4 regions of the Motilimonas sp. 1_MG-2023 genome follow, and region 4 is predicted to be linked to each of the others. Evidence: predicted binding sites of a transcription regulator. Region 4 holds the regulator's gene; each other region holds the start of a gene.
What was found. The regulator LexA, encoded in region 4, represses DNA repair genes until DNA is damaged. The targets are predictions, from matches to a motif close to TACTGTATNNNNATACAGTA.
Positions count from the first base shown of each region.

Region 1: dinB (DNA polymerase IV) is a predicted target of LexA. The motif match lies at 1,681-1,700, and genes of this name have one in related genera.
Region 2: ruvA (Holliday junction branch migration protein RuvA) is a predicted target of LexA. The motif match lies at 2,531-2,550, and genes of this name have one in related genera.
Region 3: Q4519_RS08845 (SulA-like leucine-rich domain-containing protein) is a predicted target of LexA. The motif match lies at 1,779-1,798, and genes of this name have one in related genera.

Region 1 is NZ_JAUOPX010000021.1:42,939-47,155, reverse strand. Features, by position in the region: gene Q4519_RS12345 (hypothetical protein) at 104-595, shown strand; gene dinB (DNA polymerase IV) at 600-1,664, opposite strand; gene nqrM ((Na+)-NQR maturation NqrM) at 1,779-2,003, opposite strand; gene Q4519_RS12330 (FAD:protein FMN transferase) at 2,000-3,028, opposite strand; gene nqrF (NADH:ubiquinone reductase (Na(+)-transporting) subunit F) at 3,035-4,217, opposite strand, start outside.
Region 2 is NZ_JAUOPX010000045.1:5,042-9,258, forward strand. Features, by position in the region: gene tolQ (protein TolQ) at 1-489, opposite strand, end outside; gene ruvB (Holliday junction branch migration DNA helicase RuvB) at 807-1,808, opposite strand; gene ruvA (Holliday junction branch migration protein RuvA) at 1,869-2,483, opposite strand; gene ruvC (crossover junction endodeoxyribonuclease RuvC) at 2,602-3,123, opposite strand; gene Q4519_RS18085 (YebC/PmpR family DNA-binding transcriptional regulator) at 3,349-4,092, opposite strand; gene nudB (dihydroneopterin triphosphate diphosphatase) at 4,107-4,217, opposite strand, start outside.
Region 3 is NZ_JAUOPX010000013.1:7,001-11,217, reverse strand. Features, by position in the region: gene Q4519_RS08855 (diguanylate cyclase) at 1-433, shown strand, start outside; gene adk (adenylate kinase) at 550-1,194, shown strand; gene Q4519_RS08845 (SulA-like leucine-rich domain-containing protein) at 1,283-1,753, opposite strand; gene Q4519_RS08840 (hypothetical protein) at 2,082-2,534, opposite strand; gene Q4519_RS08835 (helix-turn-helix transcriptional regulator) at 2,545-3,165, opposite strand; gene Q4519_RS08830 (hypothetical protein) at 3,317-3,550, shown strand; gene Q4519_RS08825 (hypothetical protein) at 3,635-4,120, shown strand; gene Q4519_RS08820 (hypothetical protein) at 4,113-4,217, shown strand, end outside.
Region 4 is NZ_JAUOPX010000005.1:12,425-16,641, reverse strand. Features, by position in the region: gene ctaD (cytochrome c oxidase subunit I) at 1-631, opposite strand, end outside; gene coxB (cytochrome c oxidase subunit II) at 633-1,703, opposite strand; gene lexA (transcriptional repressor LexA) at 2,127-2,750, opposite strand; gene Q4519_RS03650 (glycosyltransferase family A protein) at 2,851-3,891, opposite strand; gene Q4519_RS03645 (diacylglycerol kinase) at 4,016-4,217, opposite strand, start outside.

The DNA.
Region 1 (4,217 bases), on a different contig from region 4:
ATCAGCATTAACTAACACACGTATAAACAATAATTAATTGTTGATACCTTTGGTTAATAGTTTAAGTTGCGTAGAATGTGTACCTGCTATTAGGGAGGATACGATGAAATTAACTCGATTTGGCTTACCTTTACTTTATTCGCTATTGGCTTTACCAATGAGCGCTAGCGTTCAGTCAAACTCATGGAGTGAAGCATGGGAAAGTACTAAAAAAGCTGGCTCTGATGCTTGGCAAGCAACAAAAGAAACGAGTGGAGATGTTTGGGATGCTACAAAAGAAACATCAGCTGACGCTTGGGAAGTGACCAGTAAAGAAACCAGTGAAACATGGCAAGAGGTCAAAACTGACAGTAGCGAAGCTTGGTCAGAAACGACTGATACCAACAGTAGCTATTGGCAAAAACTAAAGTCCTCATCGGATAAAACGTGGCAAGAGACTAAAGCCGCAATCGCTGGTGAAAGCTCAAACAACAGCCCTGTAAAGCAAAAATCAACCTCTCAAACATCAGCCAAAACACCAAGCGAGCCATCGAAAAAAGCAAATTCAGCAGAGCAATATGATATTGAAGTGATAGAGATGGACTGGGATGAATAAATCACTAAATCAGTTTTAGCTGCTTAGCCGCGGCATCTATCATCTCATCTTGTTGCAACTGTGCTGATAACCCCAACAGCCTAATGCCACGACCCTGACTTTTTTCCAGCAGTTGATGCAACAAAGGCTGATAACAACTTGGGTGTAAATATTGCACTCGTTGCTCGGCAGAGCGTAATTGAAAATCGGCAAATTTCATTTTAACCGCAAGTGAACGAATTTTATCATGAGCTCCCACGCGTGCAACACGGCGTAGTAATTCTTTATATAAGTCACTTAACACGGCTTCGCACTCACCCAATTGCTTTATATTATGACTTAGCGTCCGCTCTACGCCGACAGATTTTCTCGCGCGATCAACCACAACTTCACGATTATCGATGCCATGACAGCGATCAAGTAATACACGGCCAAACTTTCCAAATTGGGTTAAAAGGGATTCTTTGGTATAGCCTTGCACATCTTTACAGGTATGAAGTCCAAGTTGGTGTAACTTTTCTAAAGTGACCTTACCTACACCAGGGATTTTTTCTAATGGCATACTGGCGACAAAGCTATCTACTTCGGCAGGTGTGATCACACATAAGCCATTAGGTTTATTTTCGTCGGATGCCACTTTGGCGATAAATTTACATGGCGCGACACCTGCCGATGCGGTGAGTCCCGTTTCTTCTGCAATGGCGCGGCGAATATCTTGAGCAATGTAAGTGGCAGAGCCTGAAAACAATAGCGATTCACTGACGTCTAAATAAGCCTCGTCGAGTGACAGCGGTTCAATGATGTCAGTATAACGATGAAAAATTTGCTGAATATGCATCGAGGCGGCTTTGTATGCATCCATTCGCCCAGGTAATAACACCAGCTCAGGACAGAGTTGCAGTGCCTTATGAGTTGGCATTGCACTGCGCACCCCGTATTTACGCGCAACATAATTACACGTAGACAGCACACCGCGTCGTGAAGCAGCACCACCAATAGCGATAGGGAGAGTTTTCAACGCTGGATTATCACGCATTTCTACTGCGGCATAAAAACAATCCATATCGACATGAATAATTTTTCTTTGCATCATACCAATCCAAAAAAACTGATTATTCATACAGTATATGTATAAATAATCAGTTCTCAAGTTTTGGCTAATAAAAAAGACCCTCTCAGGTCTTTTTTATCTATTAACTACGAGCTAAATAATACGGTTTTTTTCCAACATTTCACGTCTGGCTTTTTCTTTTGCCATCTTATTCTTGCGGTTATCACAAGGATCGGGACAGTCACATTCCTTGTCGATACCGATACTGCCTAAGCCACCGCAACTACCACTTACGGCTTTCTTTTGAAAAATGTAACCCACCGACATCGCGGCGATCACTAATACAAATACTACGAAAGTTGCAAGAAAGTACGTCATTTTGCCTCCTGCAGCAAATAAGGTGCAAATTGCTGCGTATATTGCTCACTAAACCCTGTTTCTGTTTTGGTGATCATAAAAACAGGTAACTTTTGTTGGACAGCAAAATCATAACCTAGTTTAGGCCCCATCACCATAATTGCCGTGGCCAAGCCATCGGAAACCATTGATGATTTATCAATCACAGTCACTGAAACCAGCTTATGTTTGATTGGCATGCCAGTGATAGGATTAATCATATGGGAAAAACGCTCGCCGTCTTCTTCGAAGTAATTTCGGTAATCACCGGAAGTCGCAACAGCGTTATCACCAGGCAATACAATCTCTTGGATCGCTCGCTCATTGGTAACAGGCTTTTCAACTGCGATCCGCCAAGGCAGATGTTTGTCATTACTGCCTTTCATGCGCAGCTCACCACCAATATCAACCAGGTAATGCTGCTCGCCAAGGCTCTCTATATATTCAGCAATTTGATCAACACCAAAGCCTTTAGCAATCGAGGATAAATCTACATATAGCTCTGGAATAGCCTTTTTTAAGGTTAAACCAGACACACTCAAGTGCTCAATACCTGTAATGGCTTTTCGCTCAGCAATTTGCTCCGCCGAAGGAGAGTGAGTTGGCCTCGCGTCTGGGCCAAAACCCCAAAGATTAACTAAAGGACCGACCGTAATATCTAACGCACCTTGAGTTAACTGAGCCAACTCAATTCCTTTTTGTACAACTGCAATTGTATCAGCAGAAACTTGATGAGATTGCTCAGCCTGGTTAAATAAAGACAGCTCTGAATTGGGGCGATAAGTCGACATTTGATCATTGACCAATTCTAAACGTTTATCGATTTCAGCCTGAAAGGCCGCTTGATCCGTTATCTTATCCGTCACTACCTTTACACGGTAATACGTGCCCATGGTCGCACCCTCAATCACCACCATAGGTGCTGACTGAACCTGATCTTTACTGCAAGCAGTAATAAAAAAGGCTAGCCCGATCAAGGCTAGCCATTTAGTTATGGATAAAGGCATCAGTGATTAACCACCAAAGTCATCCAGTAAGATGTTCTCGTCTTCAACACCTAACTCTTTCAGCATGTTGATAACTGCAGCATTCATTACTGGTGGACCACACATGTAGTATTCACAATCTTCTGGCGCTTCATGATCGCGCAAGTAGTTTTCAAATAATACATTATGGATAAAGCCAGTGTAGCCATCCCAATTATCTTCAGGCTGTGGATCACTTAACGCCACATGCCATTCAAAGTTGTCGTTTTCAGCCGCAATCGAGTCGAAATCTTCTACGTAGAACATTTCACGCTTCGAGCGCGCACCGTACCAGAAGCTAACTTTACGGTCAGTATGCAAGCGACGGAACTGGTCAAAGATATGAGAGCGCATTGGTGCCATACCAGCACCACCACCAACAAATACCATTTCAGCTTTGGTGTCTTTAGCAAAGAACTCACCAAATGGACCAGAAATAGTTACCTTGTCACCCGCTTTCAAACTGAAGATGTACGAAGACATCTTACCGCATGGCAAGCTCATATTATTAGGCGGCGGCGTAGCAATACGCACGTTTAGCATAATAATACCGTATTCTTCTGGGTAGTTAGCCATTGAATAAGCACGAATCGTTTCTTCATCTACCTTAGATTCAAGGTTGAAGAAACCAAAGTGTTCCCAGTCACCACGATACTGCTCTTCGATATCGAAGTCAGCGTATTTAACATTGTGAGCAGGTGCTTCAATTTGGATATAACCACCCGCACGGAACGGAACTGATTCGCCATCAGGAATTTGTAGTTTAAGCTCTTTAATAAAGGTTGCTTTGTTATCATTAGAGATAACTTCACATTCCCAACGCTTAACACCAAAAATTTCTTCTGGTAATTCAATATCCATATCTTGCTTAACGTTTACCTGACAAGCTAAACGTTCACCTTCGCGGGCTTCACCCTTAGAGATATGGTCTAGTTCAGTCGGCAGAATGTCACCGCCACCTGATTTGATTTTTACACGACACTGGCCACATGAACCACCGCCACCACAGGCTGATGATACAAAAATACCAGAGTTCGCGAGGGCGCCAAGTAGCTTACCGCCAGCGCCACAAGTGATCGCCTTTTCAGGATCACCGTTTACTGAGATTTTAATGTCGCCAGAGGCCACTAGCTTTGATTTAGCAGACAAGATAATAAATACCAAGGCTAAA
Region 2 (4,217 bases), on a different contig from region 4:
AGCCTGTTGCACTTCGCCTAAGGCGATGAAGGCAGTCATAATCCCCCAAACCGTACCAAATAAACCAATATATGGACTGATTGAACCTATGGTTGCTAACGTAGGTAATGATGATTCTAGATCATCAATTTCACGTGATAAGGTCACGCGCATCGTGCGATAGGTGCCTTCCATTAAGGTTTCTGGTGTGCGACCTACCGATTTATGCAAACGAATGTATTCTTTAAAACCAGCGTGAAACAATTTTTCGCTGCCTTGCAAACTTTCACGTCGTGCTGAACTTTCTTGATAAAGTTTAGAGAGATCGATACCTGACCAAAATCTGTCTTCAAACCGGTCAACACTTTTATTAGCTAGCTTAAGTGCTTTATTACGCTGAAAAATGATCGTCCAAGACGCCAGTGACATACCAAGTAAAATAAGCATGACCGCTTTAACTAAAAAGCTGGCTTGAGAAATCAACCCGATAAACGACATATCTGCGTGCACTGACTATTACTCCTGCTGAAAAATCGCCATCAACCAGCGATTAAATTCAAATTAATTTATGATTAGTTCTATCTTGCCAAACCACACCTCGGCTTGGCTAATTTCGGCGCTACTATAGCTGAGCTTTTCTCACTAGGATACGTGATACAGCCTAAAATTAATTTCACCTGACCGCAAATAAAAAAAGATTCATCTTCCAACTACAATCAGTATCTTAAGCGAATACCCTTTAAAATCGAAAAAAATAAAACATTCGTCTTTTCTGCAACAAATGAATTTTAAGATTAGCCTCTTTAGATTACAGCTAAGTAAAAAGTTTAATCTTTCTGGTAACCTAAATGCAAATAGGCACGGTCTGTGGCAATTCGTCCACGTGGAGTGCGTTGTAAAAAACCTTGCTGAATCAAATAAGGCTCCAGCACATCTTCAATGGTCTCACGCTCTTCACCAATGGCAGCTGCAAGGTTGTCTAAACCAACAGGCCCCCCCATAAACTTATCGATAATGGCATCCAATAATTTGCGATCCATTAAATCAAAACCTTGGTTATCCACTTCCAGCATATCTAACGCAGCCTTAGCCGCAAATTGATTTACTTTCCCTTCGTGTTTTACCTCTGCGTAATCGCGTACGCGACGCAGCAATCGGTTAGCAATTCGTGGCGTACCACGTGAGCGCCTTGCCACTTCAATACAGGCATCACCATCCATATCCAACGCTAAATAATGGGCGCTGCGTTTAACAATCTTTGTTAAGGACGGCACATCATAAAATTCTAGGCGCTGCACTATGCCAAAACGGTCCCGTAGAGGAGAGGTTAACGAACCCGCTCTTGTCGTTGCGCCAATAAGAGTAAAAGGTGGTAAGTCGAGCTTAATTGAGCGCGCCGCAGGGCCCTCACCTATCATAATATCAAGCTGATAATCTTCCATCGCGGGATAGAGGATCTCTTCCACCACCGGACTCAAACGGTGGATTTCATCAATAAACAGCACATCATTGGGTTCAAGGTTAGTTAGCAGTGCCGCTAAATCCCCGGCTTTTTCCAGCACCGGGCCAGAGGTGGTTTTAATGTTTACCTCAAGCTCATTGGCAACAATATTCGCTAAAGTAGTTTTACCTAACCCCGGCGGACCAAAAATCAGCAGGTGATCAAGGGCTTCACTGCGACGACGCGCCGCCTCAATGAAGATTTCCATTTGGCTTTTAACTTGCTCTTGACCGGTATAATCTTGCAGTAACTTAGGTCGGATGGCACGGTCAACCACCTCTTCTTGTAAACTCGCACTGCTGCTGATCAGTCTATCCGCTTCTATCATTTATTTTGCCATTACCTTTTGTCATGACGACTTGAGTTAACAAACTGGACGCTTGTTATGTTACGCCATTGTCCTCAGAGCGTCGCGGATCAAGCTCTCACAGCTCGCCCCTTCGCTATAAACTTGCTTAACCATTTTTTCTGCCACGGCAGGTTTATAACCGAGTGAGATTAATGCGCCGATGGCTTCACCTTTTTCATCAGTGGCCGCGGTCACGGCAACGCTTTCTTCATCTCTTGGCAGCGCAGGGTTAAACAGATCCGCACCAACCCACCCTTTAAGCCTGTCTTTCATTTCAACTAATAAACGTTCGGCGGTTTTCTTACCTACACCCGGTAGCTTAACGAGTCCGGTGACATTATTATCTTCAATGCACTGCACAAACTGATTCGCCGTCATCCCTGATAAAATCGCCAGTGCCAATTTTGGCCCGACACCATTAACTTTAATTAATTCACGAAACATGGCGCGTTCAAGTTTATCGGTAAAACCGTACAGTAACTGTGCATCTTCACGCACCACAAAATGGGTATAAACCACCGCTTCATGGCCCGGCTCTGGTAAATGATAAAACGAACTCATCGGCAGCTGCACTTCATAACCGACACCTGACACCTCAATTAAAATTTCTGGGGCTTGTTTCTCAAGTAAAATGCCTCTAAGTCTTCCGATCACTGCGCTCAGTCCTGTTGGGTTGAATAAAATAAGCTAGGATAGAAAACAACTGGATGAATATCCAGTTATATTTATTCTCAGTTTGATTTAAACCTATCGCCATCATGTAAAGTTTGTTTTAACGCATCCGCCCACGTACGGTTTTTCGCACTTGCCCCGCCATTGCAATAAGGCTAGATTGCGTCGCCCCATGGCACATAGCCACCGCCAGCGCATCGGCCGCATCCGCTTGTGGTACACCGTCTAATTTTAATATGTGTTGGACCATATGCTGCACTTGCTCTTTTTTCGCGCCGCCCGTGCCCACCACAGCTTGCTTAATTTGCCGCGCCGAATATTCTGCCACCGTTAGCTGTTGATTGGTTGCCGCCACAATTGCCACGCCACGCGCTTGGCCGAGCTTTAACGCCGAGTCAGCATTTTTCGCCATAAACACCTGCTCAATGGCAAACTCATCGGGTTGATATTGCAAGATTATTTCACTGATACCGTTGTAAATCGTGTGTAAACGCGGTGCTAACTCATCGCCTTGGGTGCGAATACAGCCACTGGCAACGTATTCAAACTTGCCACGAATAAACTTTACCAAGCCAAAACCTGTGGTGCGCGAGCCGGGATCAATGCCCAAAATTATTGCCATTTATGTGCCTGTATCATGTTGTGCTATACCAACAAAAAAGGAGCCTTAGCTCCTTACCAACGATTAACCAATAATTAAACGATTTAATTGGCAATAGTAAGCTGAATAGTTCGAAGCTTCATCAAGGATGTATCTAGAACGTCTTCGAGATATTCAGCTTGTTATGACTCAATAAAAACCAGCTCAACAGTCTTAGCTTTATCATTTATATTGATAAAATGCGGACTACAAGGTCGCCGCCACTTCATCAGAAATATCACCGTTGTGATATACCTCTTGTACATCATCATCGTCTTCTAAGATATCAATCAAGCGCAAAAACTTAGCCGCCGTATCGGCGTCTAATTCCGCTTTGGTCGAAGGCACCATGGTCACTTCAGCATTTTCAGCGGTAAAACCCGCTTGATCAAGAGCGTCCTTTACAACCCCGAATTCTTCCGGCGTAGTAAACACCTCTAAGCTACCATCATCATGGGCAAGCACATCTTCTGCGCCGCCTTCAAGGGCCGCTTCCATCAAGGTGTCTTCATCTACTTCTGCGTCATAGGCAATCACGCCTTTTTTCTCAAACAAGTACGCAACCGAGCCATCTGTGCCTAAATTACCGCCCGCTTTGCTAAAAGCATGGCGCACACTGGCAACAGTACGGTTACGGTTATCGGTCATAGTTTCCACCATCACCGCCGTGCCACCTGGGCCATAACCTTCATAGATAATGGTTTCTAACTCTTGACCATCTAGCTCACCAGCACCACGTTTTACCGCTCGCTCAACCGTGTCGCGGGTCATATTATTAGATAATGCTTTATCAATCGCTGCACGCAGTCGTGGGTTAGCGTCTGCATCCGAGCCTCCCTCGCGTGAGGCAACGGTTAATTCGCGAATAAGTTTGGTGAAAATTTTACCGCGTTTAGCGTCTTGCGCCGCTTTGCGATGTTTGATGTTGGCCCATTTACTATGACCTGCCATGACAGCCTCCGGATTTATTTTGTTAACGCTAAAATAACCTGGCGATTAGATGCTGAGCTTGCTCGCTCGGCCGCCTCTTTGAGGGGCAACCAACAATACTCACTATGCTCGGTAAGAGAAATCTC
Region 3 (4,217 bases), on a different contig from region 4:
TGATTTAGAAGCTTATGCGACCCAGTTAGATGCTGAAGTTGGCTTATTTATCATCGATGTGAATGGCTTAAAACAGGTAAATGATAATAAAGGTCACCAAGTCGGAGATCAGTTACTGATTAAAGTGGCCGAATTACTGCGATATTGTGCAGCTGGGATAACAGACAAGTGCTACCGTTTGGGTGGAGACGAATACGCGATTATTCTGACGAATGAACAATTAGAGAAAAACCAGTTACTGTATAAACGGTTGTTAGAAGAGCAACCTCGTGTTGATTTTGCTTTTGATGTGCTTGGTGGTTTTGATCAGTTTAGTTGCAGTATCGGTTACGCATCGACAGAAAATACCGCATTTTCAATGCTATACAATGTAGCGGATCAAAATATGTATAGTGTTAAGCAAGATCATTACCGCCATGTACGACAACGTTAGACTAAGGTTTAACAGGCTTAACTTGGCCATAGACTTGAGTAATTCTAAGCAGCAGTGTAAATTGCTGCTTCTAAATTTTTAAACTATAAGCACAAAATAATATTAGGGGAGTTTTTATGCGCATTATTCTTTTAGGCGCGCCAGGGGCAGGCAAGGGTACACAAGCTCAATTCATAATGGAAAAGTACAATGTGCCACAAATCTCTACTGGTGACATGTTACGCGCAGCCATTAAGGCCGGTACCGAATTAGGCTTAAAAGCAAAAGAAGTAATGGATGCTGGCCAACTCGTATCAGATGACTTAATCATCGGCCTGGTTAAAGAGCGTGTTGCACAAGAAGATTGCAAAGCGGGTTTCTTACTTGATGGTTTCCCACGTACGATCCCACAAGCCAATGCAATGAAAGAAAATGGCATTGACGTTGATTACACTCTTGAATTTGACGTGCCTGATGAAGAGATTGTTAAACGCATGAGTGGCCGTCGTGTTCACCCTGGCTCAGGTCGTGTTTACCATCTTGTTTATAACCCACCAAAAGTGGAAGGTAAAGATGACGTAACAGGTGAAGACCTTGCGATCCGTCCTGATGATGTGGAAGAAACAGTACGTAAGCGCTTAGCTATTTACCACGAACAAACTAAGCCACTGGTAGACTTTTACACTAAAGATGCAGCAGCGGGTTTAAGCAAGTATTACAAATTAGACGGTACACAAAGTGTTGATGCCGTTAGCCAAGAGCTGGCAAATATCCTTGGTTAATTATTTATAATACCTAATAAAAAACCTCCCTAGTGGAGGTTTTTTTATGCCTATAGAAATGTATGGGGGAATTAGACTACTTAGGTCTCTAATGTAATCTAGTTGTTTGCTGCGCTTGAGCAATATCGTTTCCATCCAGAAAAATAGCCGAGCCCATGCCTATGCGAGCAGCCGCTTTTAACTTTGACAAGCTTGCACTTTCTAAGCCGTCAATACTGCAAACTACTAAACGCGTGTGTGTAGATTGCAATGCTAACTCTAAGCACCGTACCTTACTAAGTTGCTGATGTGATTTGATGCATAATATTTTTTGGCAGTCCAAACCTAAGCTAGCCAACAGCGGTAAATTTAATTTAGCTGGGGGATCAATAAAGACAAGCCAACCCGGCTGCTGACCATAGTGTATTAATTTATTGAGCAGAGAGTCATGGCGTGCACGCTGATAGATAGGCTGCTCGGAAAAGGCTCTTTTCTCATCCAATTTATTGATCATACTGGAAAAATCGATTGTCATTGACTTAAGATTTGGCTGAGATAATGAATGAGATATGAGCTGCATAGTTCGCCTCTTGTTTAAATATACATGCTGTATGTGTATACAGTATATCGAGATAAATTGTTGGTCAAGTCAGCTGTGCAAAAAAAACACAAAAAATGTGATCTAATTGAATGGTTCGGATCTTTGCACTTTTGTGAGAGGGTAAATAGCTATGTTTTATTGCTCGTCATCATCGGAACTGCATTCATCTGTGTGCCTTATTGGCCAGTTATTTGTTGATCTAAGACACGATAAATATTAGGAAAAGACACGATAAATGTGGAATTTGGTCGGAAAATCGAAAATTATCTAAAACCAACTTGGGACGGTAATCCCAAGTTTTCACCAATTAATTAGCTTTCTCTTTGGCGATCCTTTGGGCAATTTTTTGTCTAGTTGCTCTTGCTACTAATTCCCGCCGAATCTTTAGCACATTGTTTATGGCTTCAAGGTAAAGACACTGATAACTTTTTACGGCAGTTTTCATATAGCAAACATGAAATAGCGACATGCAACAAAGTGAAAGTACTCCGGCTATGATCAATGAAGAGTTGAGTTCGATAGGCTCCGAAATAGCAGTGAAAATGCAAACGACAGATATAGCTAAGGACGCAAGTGATAGTAATCTGAACTTATCAAACGTCAGCTTTAACCAGGTAAATCGTTTTAGTCGGGATTCTTGTTCAAGTAAGCGTTTCAGTGTTGACTCAGTCATATCTTGAATAGTATGGCCATCGTTGTAATAGTTTACAATGTCCCGTCCTGCTACTTGATTTACTTCACGATTAAATACCTGTTCCACAGATTATTCCTTATTTCTTGTTGATAATATCTCTACCAGATACTTGCCCAACTGAAGAATTGAAATTTTGATTTACAGAGTTCTGCTCTGATTGTTCATGGTTTTCGTGCTGCAAACCATGTTGTTCAATGATCTTACTTTTACCTCTTTCTAGACTTTCTCTAAGGTCTCCTGTTGCGTTTTCCTGCATAGAATTATTAGCAGTAAGCTTTAGCAGCCCTATTGCCTTATCAATGCTCGTCCACCGTTCACTAGAATCTGAAATATGGCATACATGATTGTAAACCTTTGAAAAAGTATCAATTGCCACTTTTACGATTGGTTGTTGGTACATTTTATGACTTTTTTTCAACTGCATAGTGATATCACTAACGAGCTGGGGATTGATCTCTTCAGTAGTTAAATCAGAACCCTGCGACATCGTGCGCTGAGATTTACCAGTGAGAAGCCAGTTGAGATCAACCCCAAATGTATCGTGAAGTCTAATTAGAGCCTCTGCACCAGGTAACTGCTTTCCAGAAACATAGTTCTGCAATGAACGGTATGGAATTTTTGTGTGTATTGATGCCTCCTTGAGGGATAATTTTTGGTCATCAATAACGTCTCTTAAACGCTCACTTACTAAGCTCATAAGACCTCTTTGGGTGTTTGTGTGAAAAATATTGCGCCATTCGCGCATAAAAAGGTATTGACAGAACCTTATAAGGTTTTTATATTGCACATTATTAGGTGCTTATCATCTTAATAATTCATATATCAAACACATAATGAGGTGTATCACAATGAACGTCAATACATTGCAACCAAGTCGTGAGCTATATAACCAAGTTCGAGCGGCTTTCATTCTCAAAGGGTCATCGCTGTCATCATGGTGCGGCAGTAATGACATCAAGCAGCAAAATGCTATGTCATGTTTAGTTGGTACTTGGAATGGACCTAAAGGCAAAGCACTACGCGAAAAACTAATCATGGCATCTGGCATATCTGAACTCCCTGAATTGAAGCAAGCAGTTTAATCATAGTGATTTAATTGAAACAGAAAAGCGCAATTAATAACTGTATTTGGAATGTGCTTAATCACAATTTCAGAGGGATTTCCAATGACTAGAACTAGTCTACAAAAACACCAAGCGGTTTCTATTCCTCATGCTATTGAGCTGTGTTTAGAAGTGGCTAGAAAAAAGAAAAACTTCAGCGTTGATCGCGTGGCCGATGGGATGGGCCTTGCTAATAAATGGATCATTTACAAATGGATGGAGTCAGGTCGCTTGCCAGCTTTAATGATTCGCCCTTTAGAGCAGACTTGCGGTGCTGATTTTGTCACCCGCTATCTCGGCCATGCAGCTCACAAACTACTCATTGATATACCTACGGGCCGAAGTGTTAAACCTGTTGATATTAATGTATTGCACGCTTCATTTTCACAGGGCATCACACTACTGCTGTCATTCTATGAGGGAGTAGCAAACCAAGCGGAGACAATCGCAGCGTTAAATCAATTAATGGAGGGCGTTGCTTGGCATCACAAGAACGTAGAGCAACATAGCCAACCACAACTTGATTTATGTGGAGACGACAATGAATAACGAATATTTAAGCTTAGCAATTCAGAAGCTTCTTGAAGGGCTGACGTTAAACGAAGCCAAGCATTTACTTAATCAAGCACAGCAAGATTATGAGATA
Region 4 (4,217 bases):
AAACAAATAGCGGTAACTTCATCATAGTCATGCCCGGCGCACGTAAGTTGACTATGGTAACAATGACATTAATGGCCCCCATAATTGAGCTAATCCCCATCAAATGAACCGCAAACACGAATAACGCGGTGCTATCAGGGCTGTATTTGGTCGATAATGGGGCATAAAAAGTCCAACCAAAATTGGGACCGCCACCTTCCATAAATAAGGTCATTAGCATTAAGCTAAAGGCAAAAGGTAAAATCCAAAAACTCCAGTTATTCATTCGTGGCAATGCCATGTCTGGCGCGCCTATCATCACCGGGATCATCCAGTTGGCTAAACCAACGAAAGCTGGCATTACCGCACCAAACACCATAATTAAACCGTGCACTGTGGTCATTTGATTAAAGAAATTTGGCTCAAGCAATTGCAATCCAGGTTGAAATAGCTCAGCACGGATCACCATCGCCATCGCACCGCCAGTCAAAAACATGGCAAAGCTAAACAGCAGATACAAGCTGCCAATGTCTTTATGGTTTGTGGTGTAAACCCAACGTGCTAAAAAACCCTTAGGCTTATGGTCGTGCCCTTCATGAATATGCTCGTCGGCATCTGAAACGAGCGGGTTAGAAGCGGATCCTGTACTCATGTTATAGGTCCTTCTGCTGCATCACCGCTTTTACTTGCGCGGGTTGGATCACGTCGCCGGTATTGTTTCCCCAAGCATTTCGCTCGTAGCCAATCACGGCAGCTAATTCTTTTAACGTTAATTGTTTACCAAACGCTTGCATCGCGGTGCCTGGCTTACCATGCACCACAATGTTGATGTGGCCTAACATGTCTTGGGTAGCAATTTGACTACCTTTAAGGGAGGGAAATACGCCAGCCAAACCTTCACCACTCGCTTGATGGCATGCGGCGCAATGCTTGTTATAAACTTGCTCACCTAGTTGCATCATTTCATCCATGTCCATACTCATGGCCAACATGGCTTGCTCTTCGGCTTTGGCTGCTACAGCTTTTTGTTCTTGCTCAGCTAACCAAACTTCAAACTCTTCAACGGGTTTCGCGATCACCACAATAGGCATAAACCCATGATCTTTTCCGCACAACTCAGCACATTGACCGCGATAAATGCCGGGCTCATTAATCCGAGTCCACGCTTCATTAATAAAGCCGGGATTAGCGTCTTTTTTCACGGCAAAGGCAGGCACCCACCAAGAATGAATCACATCTTCTGAAGTCACCAAAAAGCGCACCTTTTGGCCAACAGGCAAAACCAATGGATAGTCCACTTCAAGTAGGTAGTTTTCGCGCTTTTGTTTTTGGTTATGAATTTGATCTTGGCGGCTGGCCAGTAAACTATAGTATTCAACATCGTGGCCAAAATATTTATAGTGCCACTTCCACTGTGAGCCCGTCACTTGAATGGTTAAATCCGCATCACTGGGGTCTTCCATCGCAATTAAGGTTTTCGTGGCAGGGATCGCCATACCAATCAGGATCGCAAAAGGGATGGCGGTCCAAATAATTTCGACTTTGGTATTCTCATGAAATTGCGCCGCTTGCGCGCCTTTATCTTTACGGTGATTAAAGATAGCCCAAAACATTGCAGCAAAAACCACTAGGCCAATCACACAGCAGATAATAAAAATAGTCATGTGCAAGTCGTAAACTTGCTGACTGATATCGGTCACGCCTTCAGTTAAGTTAAACGGCATTGATTTGGCTAACAATGAGTTTGAAAAGCTCACTATTAAAACCAAGCAACAACATTTACAAACTGAGCGGATGAACAATAGAATTTTAAACATTGAACGATCTAGCTGGCTCACATGACCTCTCCTCTGTCACCGCCAACGGTCGAGGCCAACAAAGTTGGCCTCTTCCCCAAGTAGGTAAAGCTAAGCTCCCCGCTACGTTCACCTAAGACAAGTAAAGCAGCTTTTAACCATTTGTAAAATTTATGTTAATTTTTTGTGGTAAGAATTAAGCGCGTAGCAGTAAAATGAGAGTCGTCCAATGTTGGCAAGAAAAATTTATTGTAAAGGGGGCTAATCAGAAAAAAGCAAACAGGCGAAGAAGTAAAAAATGACCGCCTTGAATAAGGCGGCTTGAATTCGGGTTAACTAGGTAACAACAGGTTACATCCAATCTGCGTTGCGAATAACGCCAACTGCGATACCTTCAACATCGAAATGCTCACTGGCTAAATCAACCTTAATGGTATTGAACTCTTCATTTTCGGGGTGTAGCAGCACTTGTCGTCCATCACGCTGAAAACGTTTTACTGTTACTTCATCTTCAACCCGAGCCACGATCACTTGGCCGTTGTGCACATCTTTGGTTTTATGCACTGCAAGTAAATCACCGTCCATAATCCCAATGTCTTTCATACTCATACCACTAACGCGTAACAAGAAATCAGCACTGGGGTGAAATAAGTTCGGATCCACTTTGTAATTACACTCAACATGCTCTTGCGCCAATATGGGCTCACCTGCAGCAACTCGGCCAATAAGGGGTAGCCCTTCATCTTCATTGGCAGCAGGCTCTGCTTCTACCAAACGAATACCACGAGAGGTTCCAGGCATCATTTCAATCACGCCTTTTTTGGCCAAGGCCTTCAAATGCTCTTCAGCTGAGTTAGCACTTTTAAAGCCTAACTGTTTGGCTATTTCCGCTCGCGTTGGCGGCAGCCCAGTATCGGCAATGTTATCTTTAATTAATTCCAGAATTTCTGCTTGGCGCGGTGTTAATGGTTTCATGATTACAGCCTGTTTTTATATACAGTTAACTGTGAGTATATACAGTTAAATCAAAGCGGGCAAGCCTACCTTGTAATTCGGTGCTGAGCTCTTTTAGCGACTAACCATAAAACCTGGCTTTGTTACGGCGTTTAGGCGACCAAAAAATAGTTAAGGCAAATTTAAACACCTTTAGCTGTGGTACCAATTGAGCACTTAACAGTAAATAGTTAAATGCTGCACTTTTGTCTCCATGCTGCTTTAGAGCATCCCAAGCTGCATTAAAATAGACTTGGGCTAATGCTGACTTAGCTTGTTTTCTGACATCTTTGAGGCTCGACAACTTGCAACAAATCCCATAAAAACGCTTCTTAAGCATTAAATTGGCTTCAAGTTGTTGATGATTAGACTGCCCACTCGAAAAATACCGCTGGCCTTCACACCGCGCGAGATAAGACCGAGCCCGATGGAACCCAAGTTTTACTAAACAGCTAGCGTACAAAGCAAATTCACAATCATTAAGCTCATCTAACAAACGAGCTTCGCGCGCACAGTCAATCGTATCGCGACCATCATAAGCTGCTTGGTGCGCTAAGTTTCGAACATGGTTGACCTCTAACCACAGTTGTTTTTTAGCTAACGGATGCTGTAATGCGGAAGGGGCTAATTGTAACAATGCAGAGCAAGCATTTGTTAAATAATCTAGTTCAGGAGCCAGCTCCATTGGCTGTGCTAGCGCCATAAAACGTTCAAGTGCCACCCCTTGATTACGATTGAAGTAGTCACCACGCTCACCAAAACCTGTTACGTTCAGATACAACAAATCCAGTTTATGCGCTCTTAGGGCCGCCATTGCTATATCGAGTGAACCAGCAGCTAAACGATCATCATCATCTAATTGGTAAATGTACTGCCCTGATGCCAATTCACAGCCTTTTTGACGCACGCGATAAATACCAATACTGGTTTCATTGCGATGAACTTTCACCTGCGAGCCAAGGCGCTGTTGTAATGCCACCTCATTTACTGCGGGCTCTGAAGCATCATCAATAACTAGAATTTCACTTGGCGATGCGTAGCTACCAATAGCACTTTCGACAGCCTGAGGTAACAATTGGGGCCGATTATGAGTGGGGATAACAATGGTAAGCGAAGGTGGCATGACGAGACTCCGAAGCAATAAAGTACTCGTCAAGTGTAGTCAAAGCAGGCTGGCAATAGGTCAGACCTGGAGCTTTAAAAATGAATTAATGAAAAGCCATTGTTAAATCAACAACATACAATAATTAAAACAGTAAAATATCAGCCCATACATATACTGTAAGCGTTAACGCCACAAACACCGCTGCGGAGCCTAAGTCTTTAGCACGTCCCGCTAGCTCGTGCTTTTCTAAACCAACGCGGTCAACCACAGCTTCAACCGCTGAGTTTAACAATTCCACAATGATCACCAGCAGCAAACAAGCAATCATTAAAATACGCTCTACT